Regions from separate parts of the Psychrobacillus sp. FSL H8-0483 genome, predicted to be linked through region 2. Evidence: a T-box and tRNA genes for the amino acid it is inferred to sense, from the RefSeq annotation. Region 2 holds a T-box; the other holds one or more tRNA genes.
What was found. A T-box is a leader RNA that pairs with one kind of tRNA and senses whether it is charged. The one in region 2 lies ahead of pheS (phenylalanine--tRNA ligase subunit alpha), so its partner is inferred to be a tRNA-Phe.

Region 1: it has a tRNA-Phe gene. The T-box ahead of pheS (phenylalanine--tRNA ligase subunit alpha) is inferred to sense a tRNA for this amino acid. The anticodon was not compared.

Annotation. Positions count from the first base shown of each region.
Region 1 is NZ_CP152052.1:3,003,501-3,011,102, reverse strand. It holds rRNA gene rrf (5S ribosomal RNA) at 1-67, shown strand, start outside; tRNA gene MHB48_RS14515 (tRNA-Val) at 114-189, shown strand; tRNA gene MHB48_RS14510 (tRNA-Thr) at 203-278, shown strand; tRNA gene MHB48_RS14505 (tRNA-Lys) at 287-359, shown strand; tRNA gene MHB48_RS14500 (tRNA-Leu) at 383-467, shown strand; tRNA gene MHB48_RS14495 (tRNA-Gly) at 485-559, shown strand; tRNA gene MHB48_RS14490 (tRNA-Leu) at 575-663, shown strand; tRNA gene MHB48_RS14485 (tRNA-Arg) at 684-760, shown strand; tRNA gene MHB48_RS14480 (tRNA-Pro) at 768-844, shown strand; tRNA gene MHB48_RS14475 (tRNA-Ala) at 860-935, shown strand; tRNA gene MHB48_RS14470 (tRNA-Met) at 964-1,037, shown strand; tRNA gene MHB48_RS14465 (tRNA-Ile) at 1,044-1,120, shown strand; tRNA gene MHB48_RS14460 (tRNA-Ser) at 1,134-1,226, shown strand; tRNA gene MHB48_RS14455 (tRNA-Met) at 1,282-1,358, shown strand; tRNA gene MHB48_RS14450 (tRNA-Asp) at 1,362-1,437, shown strand; tRNA gene MHB48_RS14445 (tRNA-Phe) at 1,460-1,535, shown strand; tRNA gene MHB48_RS14440 (tRNA-Gly) at 1,543-1,616, shown strand; tRNA gene MHB48_RS14435 (tRNA-Ile) at 1,623-1,699, shown strand; tRNA gene MHB48_RS14430 (tRNA-Asn) at 1,704-1,778, shown strand; tRNA gene MHB48_RS14425 (tRNA-Ser) at 1,782-1,872, shown strand; tRNA gene MHB48_RS14420 (tRNA-Glu) at 1,879-1,950, shown strand; tRNA gene MHB48_RS14415 (tRNA-Ser) at 2,070-2,162, shown strand; tRNA gene MHB48_RS14410 (tRNA-Met) at 2,362-2,438, shown strand; tRNA gene MHB48_RS14405 (tRNA-Asp) at 2,442-2,517, shown strand; tRNA gene MHB48_RS14400 (tRNA-Phe) at 2,540-2,615, shown strand; tRNA gene MHB48_RS14395 (tRNA-Gly) at 2,623-2,693, shown strand; tRNA gene MHB48_RS14390 (tRNA-Ser) at 2,774-2,864, shown strand; tRNA gene MHB48_RS14385 (tRNA-Glu) at 2,872-2,943, shown strand; gene MHB48_RS14380 (1,4-dihydroxy-2-naphthoate polyprenyltransferase) at 3,489-4,400, opposite strand; gene MHB48_RS14375 (isochorismate synthase) at 4,554-5,915, shown strand; gene menD (2-succinyl-5-enolpyruvyl-6-hydroxy-3-cyclohexene-1-carboxylic-acid synthase) at 5,908-7,602, shown strand, end outside.
Region 2 is NZ_CP152052.1:2,850,109-2,857,710, forward strand. It holds gene MHB48_RS13655 (DUF402 domain-containing protein) at 1-126, opposite strand, end outside; gene MHB48_RS13660 (hypothetical protein) at 160-468, opposite strand; gene MHB48_RS13665 (NUDIX hydrolase) at 497-907, opposite strand; gene MHB48_RS13670 (MFS transporter) at 1,097-2,242, shown strand; gene pheT (phenylalanine--tRNA ligase subunit beta) at 2,459-4,870, opposite strand; gene pheS (phenylalanine--tRNA ligase subunit alpha) at 4,883-5,920, opposite strand; T-box leader at 6,096-6,328, opposite strand; gene MHB48_RS13685 (RNA methyltransferase) at 6,385-7,149, opposite strand; gene sspI (small acid-soluble spore protein SspI) at 7,592-7,602, shown strand, end outside.

The DNA of each region.
Region 1 (7,602 bases), 150 kb from region 2:
AAGTTAAGCTCTTCAGCGCCAATGGTAGTTGGGGGTTTCCCCCTGCAAGAGTAGGACGTCGCTGGGCTTGCGATAAGTACATAATAGTAACTTGTTATGAATTATATTACCCAGGAGGATTAGCTCAGCTGGGAGAGCATCTGCCTTACAAGCAGAGGGTCGGCGGTTCGAGCCCGTCATCCTCCACCATATATTTACTCCTGCCGGAGTAGCTCAACTGGTAGAGCAACTGACTTGTAATCAGTAGGTTGAGGGTTCAAGTCCTTTCTCCGGCACCATTTTTTTCGAGCCATTAGCTCAGTTGGTAGAGCATCTGACTTTTAATCAGAGGGTCGTAGGTTCGAATCCTACATGGCTCATCACTTTTAAGTGAATTATGTATGCGGGTGTGGCGGAACTGGCAGACGCACTAGACTTAGGATCTAGCGCCGCAAGGCGTGGGGGTTCGACTCCCTTCACCCGCACCATTTAATTTAATAACCGAGCGGAAGTAGTTCAGTGGTAGAACACCACCTTGCCAAGGTGGGGGTCGCGAGTTCGAACCTCGTCTTCCGCTCCAAAGATTCATTTAAGTGCCGGGGTGGCGGAACTGGCAGACGCACAGGACTTAAAATCCTGCGGTAGGTGACTACCGTACCGGTTCGATTCCGGTCCTCGGCACCATTTTTTAAAAAAGAATTTAAGCGCCCGTAGCTCAATTGGATAGAGCGTCTGACTACGGATCAGAAGGTTGTGGGTTCGACTCCTGCCGGGCGCGCCATATATATCGGGAAGTAGCTCAGCTTGGTAGAGCACTTGGTTTGGGACCAAGGGGTCGCAGGTTCGAATCCTGTCTTCCCGACCAGTTATTATTACATTTGGGGCCTTAGCTCAGCTGGGAGAGCGCCTGCCTTGCACGCAGGAGGTCAGCGGTTCGATCCCGCTAGGCTCCACCAAATAATATTAAATTATAAAAAATATCATGGCGGCGTAGCTCAGCTGGCTAGAGCATTCGGTTCATACCCGAAAGGTCGTGGGTTCGACTCCCTCTGCCGCCATCTTAAGGACCTTTAGCTCAGTTGGTTAGAGCAGACGGCTCATAACCGTCCGGTCGCAGGTTCGAGTCCTGCAAGGTCCACCAACACAATAATTACGGAGGAATACCCAAGTCTGGCTGAAGGGATCGGTCTTGAAAACCGACAGGCGGGTCATACCGCGCGGGGGTTCGAATCCCTCTTCCTCCTCCATTTTAACTTGTTGTTAGTGGGATTAAGAAAAAGATTGTCTTAATAATAATATTGTCGCGGGGTGGAGCAGTTCGGTAGCTCGTCGGGCTCATAACCCGAAGGTCACAGGTTCAAATCCTGTCCCCGCAACCAAATGGTCCCGTGGTGTAGCGGTTAACATGCCTGCCTGTCACGCAGGAGATCGCCGGTTCGATCCCGGTCGGGACCGCCATTTTTTTAAAAAATACATATGTGGCTCAGTAGCTCAGTCGGTAGAGCAAAGGACTGAAAATCCTTGTGTCGGCGGTTCGATTCCGTCCTGAGCCACCATAGTAATGCGGGTGTAGTTTAGTGGTAAAACCTCAGCCTTCCAAGCTGATGATGAGAGTTCGATTCTCTTCACCCGCTCCAAATAATGGGCCTATAGCTCAGCTGGTTAGAGCGCACGCCTGATAAGCGTGAGGTCGATGGTTCGAGTCCATTTAGGCCCACCATTATTCCGAAGTAGCTCAGTGGTAGAGCAATCGACTGTTAATCGATTGGTCGTAGGTTCGAGTCCTACCTTCGGAGCCATATGGGGAAGTACTCAAGTGGCTGAAGAGGCGCCCCTGCTAAGGGTGTAGGTCGGGCAACCGGCGCGAGGGTTCAAATCCCTCCTTCTCCGCCATATGTTGGCCCCTTGGTCAAGCGGTTAAGACACCGCCCTTTCACGGCGGTAACACGGGTTCGAATCCCGTAGGGGTCATATTTTTAAGTGGAAAGTAATCACTTGCTTGATTACTTTTTTACTTCCAAATAGCTAGTATGGCTAATGGATTTTATTTATAGATTTAGGTCATACAGCTATTATAAACACAATAATACGGAGGAATACCCAAGTCTGGCTGAAGGGATCGGTCTTGAAAACCGACAGGCGGGTCATACCGCGCGGGGGTTCGAATCCCTCTTCCTCCTCCATTTACAACTTATTGTTTGTTGATGAAACACTTAAAAAATAGTTTAGTATATTCATTTTGAAATAACACTAAATATTATTGTCGCGGGTGGAGCAAATCGTCAAACGAAGATGACGATTAACACCGATGCAGGCAAAGCCGAAGCAGGTGTCCAACTTTCTTCGAGCGTAGTAAAACTTAAACTGCAAGTATAATATTGTCGCGGGGTGGAGCAGTTCGGTAGCTCGTCGGGCTCATAACCCGAAGGTCACAGGTTCAAATCCTGTCCCCGCAACCAAATGGTCCCGTGGTGTAGCGGTTAACATGCCTGCCTGTCACGCAGGAGATCGCCGGTTCGATCCCGGTCGGGACCGCCATTTTTTAAAAAAATACATATGTGGCTCAGTAGCTCAGTCGGTAGAGCAAAGGACTGAAAATCCTTGTGTCGGCGGTTCGATTCCGTCCTGAGCCACCATAATAATGCGGGTGTAGTTTAGTGGTAAAACCTCAGCCTTCCAAGCTGATGATGAGAGTTCGATTCTCTTCACCCGCTTAAATTAATTGGTCTATGCACAGTTAGTTAGAGTGCACGCTTCATAAGTGTGAGGCCAAGGATTCCATTTCGAATCATATGGGGAAGTACTCAAGTGGCTGAAGAGGCGCCCCTGCTAAGGGTGTAGGTCGGGTAACCGGCGCGAGGGTTCAAATCCCTCCTTCTCCGCCATATATTTGGCCCCTTGGTCAAGCGGTTAAGACACCGCCCTTTCACGGCGGTAACACGGGTTCGAATCCCGTAGGGGTCATCATTTTAAAGAAAAAGATAATCATTCATTTGATTATCTTTTTTTTTGTAGAAAAGTATGGATGTTTATTTACTATCTTTCTTCAGTAGTTGATTTCTTTTTAACTTACTCTACTTGGAAAAACTTTTTTTGTGGAGGAAAGAAAGATATGAAATAACAGCACGAACTCTATTAATTCACCATTTAAGAAGGAAATTTAATAATTATTCCACCAGTAAATGTCTTAATGAATGCACTGATTAACAAGGCGATTGCAGTACCAGCCTTGAAATGATGTATTCGTGATAATAAATGGAGCAAGTGAGGTCAGTAGAAAGCGTGCTAGCCCTATTAAATACGAAAACCTTCCCTAAGCTTAAAATGACTATAACCCGAAGTAGATTTGTCTTACATATAAATTGTCGCTGTTAAACTACATTGTTGTTATTTGGTTGAATTCGCATGCTTTACGGCCGTATCGACAAGCCTTCTCGACTGCGCGGATTCTACCGCAAAATAAAAATGCTAGGAAGGTATATACCTTCCTAGCATTTTTAGTGTTCTTCTTAGATGAAGTACCCTATAAGTAAGCCTATTCCAAGTAAGAAAACAAAAATAGTATTTGTGAGGGCAGTATCTTTCATTGCAAGCCCGACCTCTAGAGGGTTTTCTTTTTCTTTAAATAGTTTTATTGCATGCATTGGTTTTTTTATACTTAACAGTACGAGTAAAGCAAATGGAGTAACAACTTGCATCAAGACTAAACCTACAATCCAAAGGTAGGAAATGATAAAGAAGGAAGCCAAAACCTTAATGGCATTTTTTCTTCCGACAAGAATTGCCATAGTTTTTCTGCCACCTTCCTTATCTTCCACTAAATCTCGAATATTGTTAGAAAGCATGATAGCTGCTACAAGCAATGCACTTGGTATGGAGATTAAAATGGCTGAGTAAGGGATTGTACCAACTTGAATGAATGTTGATATAAGAACAATTAACATTCCCATGACTACACCACTAAATAGCTCCCCAAACGGAGTATATGCTATCGGGTATGGTCCACCTGTATATAAATATCCTATTAGCATACTAACCGCTCCTACAACTAGTAACATCCAGGAAGACTCGTAGCAAATATAGATACCTAGTAATGCTGCAACTCCGTATAGTAATAATGCTAATTGCATGACTGTTTTCGGTTTAACGCCGTTTCGAACGATTGCACCGCCAATACCGACCGACTCTTCACTGTCTAGACCGCGAGCAAAGTCGTAGTATTCATTAAACATATTTGTAGCAGCCTGGATAAGCAAACAAGCAAATAACATAGCTAAAAATAATAGCCAGTTAATATTGGTGTCGTAAAGAGCAATCATTGTTCCTAAAAATACGGGAGCAAATGAAGCCGTTAATGTATGAGGTCTTGTTAATTTCCACCAAATCCGCCAACCCTTATCGGCTTGAAGTTCATGTGACATAGGTTTTTTCTCTCCTTTAAAAGAATCAACCTCAATTTTAGCACATATTTGTTGCTAAATGTGTGCCGAAAAGTGTAGAAAGAGGTATGATTAAAGGTAGAGTATTTTAATAGATAAATTAATCAGCAAGTTATATTTACGGAGGTCATATTTATGCCGAAAACCACCGGTCAAATGAAAACAACATTACGTTTTTATACAGAAACAATAGAAGTATCTAGATTGTCCGCACATGCATTTTTTGAGGCGGGGGACGAATCTTATAAAGGAAAACGTTTTTTCTGGCAAAATAAAGAGAAGACTTTTACTTTAGTTGGATTAGGACATGCTCATATTTTCTCGAATGAATTAGAAGATACACGATATAGTGACATTGCAACTAAATGGAAAAAGATATGTCAAACCTCGTTAAAAGAGAAAGTGGATGTATCGCCAATCCTTTTTGGGGGCTTTTCCTTTGATCCAAAAAATAAGATTGCTTCTGAATGGGATACATTTCCTTCTAGTTTTTTTGTTGTATCAACATTTCAGCTGGTGATCAAAAATGAACAAGCTTATGTAAGTATTCATTATATTACAGATGAAGAAGAGAGTTCAGAAGCATTTGAACGATTACGTATGGAACGTGATGCCTTAATACACACTGCACAAGTAAAAGAACTTAAGGTCCATGCAAAACCTAGTTTAATCGGAAGAGAAGATCGATTGAAAGATGAATATTTGCAAGCGGTGGAAGAAGTTACGAGTCAAATTCGAAACAATGTAGTAAATAAAGTAGTAATTGGCCGATCGTTAAAGCTGACGTTCGATGATACATTTGCTTCCTCAACAGCTATTTATAATGCATCAATGGAGCAACCAGAAAGTTATTTATTTGGGTTAGAAAAAGATGATAAAATCTTTTTTGGTGCAACACCAGAGCGATTAGTAAAAGTAGAAAATGGACATGTTCAATCAGCAGGTCTTGCTGGTTCTGTTAGACGCGGAAAAAATTCCATGGAAGATAAAGAACTTGGGGATACTCTACTTTCCGATCGTAAAAACTTAGGGGAACATCAATTTGTAGTGGATATGATACGGAAAGTATTTAACCAATATTGCGAAGATGTAAAAATTCCATCTAGACCAAAACTAATGAAAGTAAGAGATATTCAGCATTTATTTACTCCTATTGAAGGGAAAATAAAAAAAGAAGCTTCCTTGTTTGAGTTTGTAGAATCTTTGCATCCTACACCTGCACTAGGTGGAGAACCTCGGAGAGAGGCAGTAGCTATTATTAGAGAATCGGAACAGATGAATCGTGGGTATTACGCAGCACCAATTGGTTGGATTAATGCAGAAGGCGACGGAGAATTTGCAGTTGGAATTCGCTCTGCATTACTAGAAAATCAACATGCTTATTTGTTTGCGGGCGGAGGAATAGTTGCGGAATCCTCCTCGTTAGAGGAATTTGAAGAAACAAGAGTGAAGTTTCGACCAATGCTCCGAACACTTGGAGGAAATATGAATGAATAATATGGAGTATTTGACGTCTTATGTCAATCAATTTGTAGAAACAATAAAAAGAACAGGTGTAGAAGATGTGGTCATATGTCCAGGCTCTAGATCTACACCATTAGCATATGCATTTGCAAAAAGCGAAGGTTTTCAATTTTATCGTCAAATTGATGAACGTTCAGCTGGTTTTTTCGCATTAGGAATAGCAAAAGCAAAAAAAACGCCAGTTGTTTTATTGTGTACATCGGGAACAGCTGCCGCCAATTTCTTTCCTGCTATAGTGGAAGCTTATTATGCGCGGGTTCCATTACTTGTTGTTACAGCTGATCGCCCACATGAGTTACGTGAAGTAGGAGCACCTCAAGCGATTGATCAAATCCATCTGTTTGGAAAACATGTAAAGTGGTCTGTCGATTTTCCAATTCCGGAGGATAATGAAGAAAGTTTACCTTTTATAGAACGTCATATCCATCGTGCTGTTTCTACATCAATTGCTTCCCCTATGGGTCCAGTTCATATTAATGTGCCATTTCGAGAGCCCCTACTTATCAATATGGATCAGCACCATTCTGCATTACAAGTTAGTAAGGTGGAAATGGGGCAGCTTATACCAGGGGAAGAGTTTATTCATTGGTATAAGGGTATATTGCAAAAAGAAGAGAAGGGTTTATTTATAGTTGGTGATTCACTTCATACAACGGAAGGTTTTTGGGAATTTGTTAAGACGGTTCAATGGCCGGTATTGGCAGATCCATTATCAAATTTACGTAGCTCCGTTCCGGAAGATTGTATGCATTTATGTATTGATCAATATGATGCGCTGTTAAAAGAGAGTTCATTTAAAGAAAGTGTTGTTCCGGATGTTGTCGTTCGATTTGGAGCACAGCCAGTTTCAAAACCGCTCACACAATTTTTAAAAGCATGTAAACCAACCGTGTTTATAGCAGTAGATGAAAGTCCGATTTTCCGTGATTCTCTTCATATTGTGACGCATCATGTTCAAGTAGGAGCAACATCTTTATGGATTCCAATCCAAGATAAGCAAACTTCTATTTACTTAGAAAATTGGTCGAAAGCGAATGAAATTGCTACGACACATATCCAAGCTTATTTAGAAATGGAAGAGGATGAAGGGGCACTTGCAGGTACATTATTCGAATCGTTACCAAACGGTGCGGATTTATTTGCAAGTAGTAGCATGCCAATTCGCGATGTAGATACATTTTTCAATAAAACATCCAAAGATATTCAAATATATGCAAATAGAGGAACAAACGGAATAGATGGGGTTGTTTCAACTGCATTGGGTGTACAAGCAGCTACCGGTCGTCAAAGTTTTTTACTTATTGGTGATTTAGCTTTTGTACATGATGTGAATGGTCTAATCGTAAGTAGATTCCAGCAAACTAATATAACCATTGTTGTGATGAATAATGATGGGGGAGGTATCTTCTCTTATTTACCTCAATCTACTGAGAAAAATTATTTTGAGCATTTATTCGGAACTCCAACAGGTCTTGAATTTTCGCATATTGCAGCTATGTACGATGCTCAATATGATGCGGTTCATACAAAAGAAGCATTTAAACATGCTTTGAATCAGACGAAAACAAAAGATGTGCGTATTATAGAAGTGTTTACGAATAGGCAAGTAAATACGGAAACGCATCGAAAACTATGGTCTGCCATTTCTAAGGAGTTAGAC
Region 2 (7,602 bases):
AACCTGAATTAAGCTTAGTAGTGTTATATATCCTGTGAACTCCTCTTTCTCAACAAACGATTGTGCATACTCTCTTTTAATAATCCGCTTCCAATCCGAACGATCTCCATACCTTCTTTTTAACATACCTATCCCCCTTTACTACTATTTTTTTCTGAATCAAAACAAAGTTACATCTATCGTGAATAAAGGAAGGTTGATTTTATTCAACCCATAAAGTTCTATAATTTCTGCTATTTCGGTTGGACTCTCTACAACTATCGATATAGTATTACCTTGTACAATCGTTTCTCTTCCTGCCGCATCAAAAAGCACATCTTCGTTTTCAATGCGACCATCTGAACAGAGATACATATACACAGCTACAGATGTATATTGAATAAGGATTCCTATTTCCTTTTCATCTATGAATTCGTCTTCCCCATCATTAATTTCTACTTGTTCCTCTTTTTTAAACAGATTAAACAACCTATCTTCCTCCTTAACGTTTTTTAGACTAGATTTGAAAAATGTATGGAACGGCTGATTTTAGTAAACCTTCTACTCCACCAGGATAATAAGGCATTAGTTCATTAGCGGTTTTCCTATCGACCCATTTTATTTCTGAAATTTCGTCCTCATACTGAATGAAGATTTCTCCTTCTATTACATTCGCGATAAAAGTTATAAATAAAGCATGTTCTCCCTTTTGTTCAAAAAACTTTTCATTTAATGATACAACTTCCCCCACTTGTACTACTAAACCGGTCTCCTCTTTGACCTCACGAATAAGCGCTTGTTCCAAGGTCTCCCCATCTTCTACTGCACCCCCAGGAAGTGTCCAACTTGCTCCAATATTATGGACCATCAACACTTTCTTCTTATCCTCATTTAAAATCAAAGCATACACGACGTTTACTCTTCTCATTTTTAACTGTCACCCCTTAATACTACAAATTATAACAGATGGACTCTTCTGATTTATTAGTAAATTGAAAAGTGCTCCTTTATTACAATAAAAACAGCTATTCGATAGGAAAATCAGTTACAATATTCAATGGTATTATCTTAATAAAGATGGAAGGCAAGCATTTTTACCTCAGAAGGAGAAATTTTATTGAATGTACAAGTATTATTAAAAGGTTATAATTTTTTGTTTTTCGGTTTACTTGCGCTCTTTATTCCATTTTTACCTGTATATTTGGGTGAAAAGGGTTTATCAGCGAGCGAAATAGGTCTGATTATTGGAACGGGGGGCTTTGTGACATTAATTGCACAACCGCTATGGGGTTTCATTAGTGATAAAACAAAAACAATTCGTAAGGTAATGCTATTACTCGTTAGTTTAACAGCAATTTTCGGTTACTTTTTATTTAACGTAGATAGCTTCATGTTACTTATTATTTTTGCACTGCTTGTTTATTTTTTCTTGATGCCAATTGATCCACTTACTGAAAGCCTCAATTTCACTGTTTCTGAAATGGCACGTGTTAGCTATGGCTCTATTCGTACATATGGTGCTCTGGGTTATGCGGTGTTGGCATTAATTTCCGGCTTTGCAATGGATTATTTTGGTGTGAGCAGTGTATCTATTTTGTTTATTATAGTAGGAATTATTTCATTTGGAGTTATTTGGTTTATGCCAGAAGTACAAGCCTCATCAAAACCAGTGACAATGGAAGGCTTTAAACAAGTATTAAACAATAAAGAAATGCTTCTATTTTTAGCGTTAGTGTTTATTAGCGCTATACCGGCTCGTATGAACGATACATTTTTAGGCATTCATATAAAAGCACTTGGCGGGGACACATCATTAGTTGGAATCACCTTCTTCATAGCTGCAACAAGTGAAATTGTTATTTTTGCGTTAAGTTTTTGGTGGTTACGAAAAGGAAAAGAAATGGAAATCATCACGATTGCTACATTTTTTTACTTTTTACGTTTTTTGGCCTCAGGTTTCGTAACGAGTCCGATCGTTCTTACATTGCTACAAGTGTTACAAATGCTAACGTTCCCAATCTTTTACACCGCAGCAATTCAATACTTATATCAAATTATGCCAAAGGAATGGCGTGCTACCGGACAAACCATTCTTGCACTCTTATTTTTTGGATTATCGAGTATCATCGCATCTTATGCAGGTGGATATATTTATAATGAATTTGGTGGGCATTCGTTTTATTTCATCATTTCGGCTATGTCCTTCATCGGCGTGTTATTTGGTATACTATTGACGATTCGTAAACTTAAATTAAATAAATAAACATAGGAGTAACACGAGTAATCCGTGTTACTCCTATGTTTATTTTCATATTGAACATACCCATTGTGGTCTTAAAATTTTCTATACGGACAGAAATATTTTTATCCGGTCACATTTTATTCCTATCTAGTCAGAAATATTTTTATCCGGTAACAAAAATCAAATCCAATAAAAAGAGCAACACCATGGTATCGGTGCTGCTCCTGTTTATGTTTATTATCCTCGTAACTCTGCTCCTGCTTGCTCTGCAAGTGCTTTTAATACTTTGTTATGTGCATTTACTACTTCTTCATCTGTAAGGGTACGTTCTGGATCGAAGTATGTGAGAGAGAATGCAACCGATTTTTTGCCTGGCTCCATTTTTTCTCCTTCATATAAATCGAATAGATGTACACCTTTTAATAATCTTCCACCAGATAACTGAATAATTGCTTGTAGTTCGCCAGAAGCTTTCTCGCTGTCCACTACTAATGCAATATCACGAGTAATGGATGGGAATTTAGAAACTGGTGCATAGTATAATGTTTCCACTTCTTTATTTAATACTTTTGCTAAATTCAATTCCATTACATACGTTTCTTTTAAGTCACGTGCTTTTTGCTCAGATGGGTGTAATTGAGCGATAAGCCCAATCTCTTCTCCAGCTAACTTGATGGAAGCAGTACGTCCAGGATGTAACCCGTCTACTACTGAACGTTCAAATGTAAGCTCACTTGTATGTCCAAGTAGTTCCATTAATCCTTCGACAATTCCTTTTAATACGAAGAAATCGACAACTTTTTTCTCAGCTTGCCAGCTATGATCTAACCATTTACCTGCAATTACAGCTGCTAAATGCTCTTGCTCATGAGGTAAGCCTGATTCTGTTTCACCTAGGAATACGGAACCTACTTCATAAAGAGCAACTGTATCCGCTTGGCGAGCCGTATTATACGTAACAGCCTCTAGTAAATGCGGGATTAAGCTTTGACGAAGGATACTGCGTTCTTCACTCATTGGCATTAATAACTCAGTTACTGGAGCAGTTTCTAATGCAAATTTTTGAGACATTTCTTTTGATGTTAATGAATACGTAATGGCTTGATAAAGACCAGCACCTTCCAAGTAAGCGCGAACTTGACGACGTTTTGCTTGATAAGATGTTAATCCACCTGGTTTTGATTCTTCCACTGGTAATGTCATTGGAATTTCATCGTACCCATACATACGAGCAATTTCTTCTACAATATCTTCTTTAATTTTAATATCTTGACGACGAGTTGGTGCCTTAATATACAAGTATCCATTTGCCGCTTCGAAATCAAATTTAAGTCTAGTTAATATAGAAGTCATTTCTTCTAATGAAATTTTCATTCCTAAACGATTATTAATAAAGTCAGGCGACACAACTACTTCAGCTGGAGTTTTATCTAACTCATCAACTACTATTGAACCAGCTAGGACTTCTCCACCAGCAAGCTCTGCAAGAAGACTTGCCGCACGTTCTGCAGCTGGAATAACACGATTCGGATCGACACCTTTTTCAAAACGGGCACTCGCATCACTACGTAAGTTATGGTCCTTAGAAGTTTGGCGAACGGATCCGCCAACAAAGTATGCAGATTCGATGACAACCGTTGTTGTTCCTTCATGCACCTCTGAATTAGCACCACCCATAACACCAGCAATAGCAACTGGCTCTTTGCCATTTGTAATAACTAAATGATTAGATTTTAGCGTACGCTCTTGATCATCAAGCGTGACAATTTTTTCTCCTTCATTTGCAAGACGAACGACAATTTCTTTTGTTTCCAGTCGGTCATAATCAAACGCATGAAGTGGTTGACCATATTCCATTAGCACATAGTTCGTAATGTCTACTACGTTATTATGTGGACGAACGCCAGCAGCCATAAGTCGGTGCTGTAACCATAGTGGTGATTCTTTTACCACTACATTTTTCACTACTTTTGCTACGTACATTGGATTTTCTATATCAGCATCTACACGTAAGCTTAAGTAATCAGAAGCTTTCTCGTTACTTTCTGTGTATGTTGCTTCTGGATATTTCATATCCTCTGATAGAATTGCCCCAACTTCATAAGCTACTCCAAGCATACTTAGAGCATCTGAACGGTTTGGTGTTAAGCCTAACTCTAGGATTGTATCGTCTAACCCCAATAAAGGAAGTACGCTTTCTCCAGCAGTTGCTGTTTCTGGAAGCACATAAATACCTTCTGCATATGCTTTTGCTACCAGTCTGCCTTCAATTCCAAGTTCTTGAAGCGAACAAATCATACCATTTGATTCTTCCCCACGAAGTTTTGCTTTTTTAATTTTCATGCCACCAGGAAGCACTGCTCCTGGACGAGCAACGATAACTTTTTGACCAGCTGCAACGTTTGGAGCTCCACAAATAATTTGTGTTGTTTCATCTCCAACGTCTACCTGACAAATATTCAACTTGTCTGCTTCTGGATGCTTCACACATTCCTTCACATAACCGACTACTACATTTGTCATTCCTTGAGAGCGATCTATTACTGCATCGACTTCAATACCTGAACGAGTAATTTTTTCACCCAATTCTTTTGGATCAAGTCCTTGTGTATTCACATAATCTGCTAACCATTTCGTAGAAACTAACATGTCATTTCCTCCTTACACTTCTGTTCGGTGGAATTGCGATAAGAAACGCACATCATTCGTATAGAAATGACGAATATCTTCCACTCCATATTTCAACATTGCAATACGCTCTGGACCCATACCGAATGCAAACCCAGATAGTTTTTTCGAATCATAGCCAGCCATTTCAAGTACGTTTGGATGTACCATACCAGCACCTAAAATCTCAATCCACCCTGTTTTCTTACAAACGTTACAGCCACTTCCGCCACATTTAAAGCAAGAAATATCCATTTCAACAGATGGCTCTGTGAACGGGAAGAAACTTGGACGAAGACGGATTTCACGATCATCACCGAACATTTTCTTCGCAAAGACAGAAAGTGTTCCTTTTAGATCACTCATGCGAATATTTTCCCCAATTACAAGTCCTTCGATTTGTGTAAATTGGTGTGAATGTGTCGCATCATCATTGTCACGGCGGTACACTTTACCTGGACAAATGATTTTAATCGGCTTGCCTTCTTTTGCTTCCATTGTACGAGCTTGTACTGGAGAAGTATGTGTACGAAGAAGAATATCCTCTGAAATATAGAAAGAATCTTGCATATCACGAGCTGGATGACCTTTTGGCAAGTTTAAAGCTTCAAAATTATAATAGTCTTTTTCCACTTCCGGACCTTCCGCAATTTCATATCCCATGCTAATAAATAAATCTTCAATCTCTTCTACTACACGAGTAAGTGGATGATGATTACCTGTTTTCACTGGACGCCCTGGTAATGTTACGTCAATAGATTCTTTTTCTAACTGTTCTTGGATCGCTTGGTCTTGAAGCAATGTCATGCGAGCTTCAAGTACTTCTGTTACTTCTTCACGTACTACATTTACTAATGCCCCCATTTTCGGACGTTCTTCTGCAGGAAGTTTACCCATTCCTTTTAGTAAGTCCGTAATCGGTCCTTTTTTACCTAAATATGCAACACGCACATCATTTAATTCTTTTACATTTTGAGAAGCTGCAATTTTTTGAATTGCTTCCTCTTTCAACTGTTGAAGTTGTGCTTCCATCTGATAATCCTCCTTAATCAAATTCGCCTTGGCGTAATGGAGTCCAGGTTTTGCATCAAGCTAGCTCGATGAACTGAACTGCTTTGCAAATCTGTGACATCCGCCAGAGGCTATGATTTCATTCAACATTACTCGGCTGAATGAAATTTTACAAAATAAAAAGCCCCGCCCCTATAAAAGGGACGAGGACTAATTTCGCGGTACCACCCTGATTATTGCACAAAAGTAAGTGCAATCACTCAATTCGACTAACGGCTCTACACCGGCACACCTTTACAGCAATCGCTGGTCCCGGTGGCAGCTAACGGGGTGAACTTCTATATGCATTCTCTATTTACACTTTCAGTCACGGTGTAAAATCCCTTTTTTCGAATCGTCATATATACTTTTCCCGATCACAGCTTTTTCTATTTATCAAATTATAGTCTATTATACGTATTTTTAGACATTTCTTCAAGTGTCTTTTATTTTAATGTTAATCCATATAGAAGAATTCCGGTTGCAACTGCTACGTTTAATGATTCAGCTTGACCTAAAAGGGGTACTATAATATTCTGATCCGTTTTCTGTAGTAGCTCAGCATGTATGCCGCTTCCTTCATTCCCAACGATTAACGCAAACGTATCACCTTTTTTAACTGCATTAAACGGTGTAGAATTTTCAAATGCAGTTCCGAAAACTGGCACTTGTCGATTTTTCAACTGATCCACCCAATCGTGTAGATCCCCTTTTACTACAGGAATATGAAAATGAGATCCTTGTGCAGATCGTAGTGTTTTGGAATTATATGCATCCGCAGATCCTTTTCCAAGAATCACTGCGTCTATTCCTGCAGCATCTGCCGTGCGTATCATTGTGCCAATATTACCTGGATCTTGAACGGCATCAATTAATAATAGGCGACTCCAGTTCGTTTGCTCTTGATCAACCACAGTTTGTTGTTTACAGTGAGCAAATATACCTTGTGTATGCTCTGTTTCAGCAAGTTCTTTTTTTATGACATCATTGATTTCAACCATTTCAATATTTTCTACATCCCAATTCACTGGAATCTCACTAGTATCACTTATCATAATCGTAAGCACGTTTTCTTTTTGTTTAATTGCTTCCTCTACTAAGTGAAAACCTTCAATAATAAATTCACCTGTTTTATCCCGTTCTTTTCTAACACTTAATAATTTTTTCCAATGCTTCACCAGTGAATTTTGTGGAGATTCAATTCGTTTCATTTATGTGTGACCGCCTTTTTTTTAGATAACAAAGTATAGCTTTTCTACTTAGTATCTGTCTAGTTTATATGTAGGATCTGTTAAGCGATAATGTCGTTATGGACGAAAATCCACTCGCTTTCCGCGGACGAACTGCCAAGCCTCCTCGGGGCAACAGGATGTTGGTCACGAATCCGTTGCCACATGGATGTGGCGAACTTAGGATTTGTTCCTACAAGCTCGTTGCGGGGTCTTGGCAGCCCGTTTTTCCGCAGGAGTCTCGCGGATTTTCGTCACAAAATATATGCTTCTAAAAAACAACAACCTAATTTAAAAGAGCCTATATGTAAAGTGCTCATTGGAGACACCTTAATAATACCTTACACTTTTCTTGATTAATTGTAACAAATTCATGTATAGCTTGCGAGAGTTTGGATAACATAATTGCGAGGAGTGATGAAAATTGGATTTTCA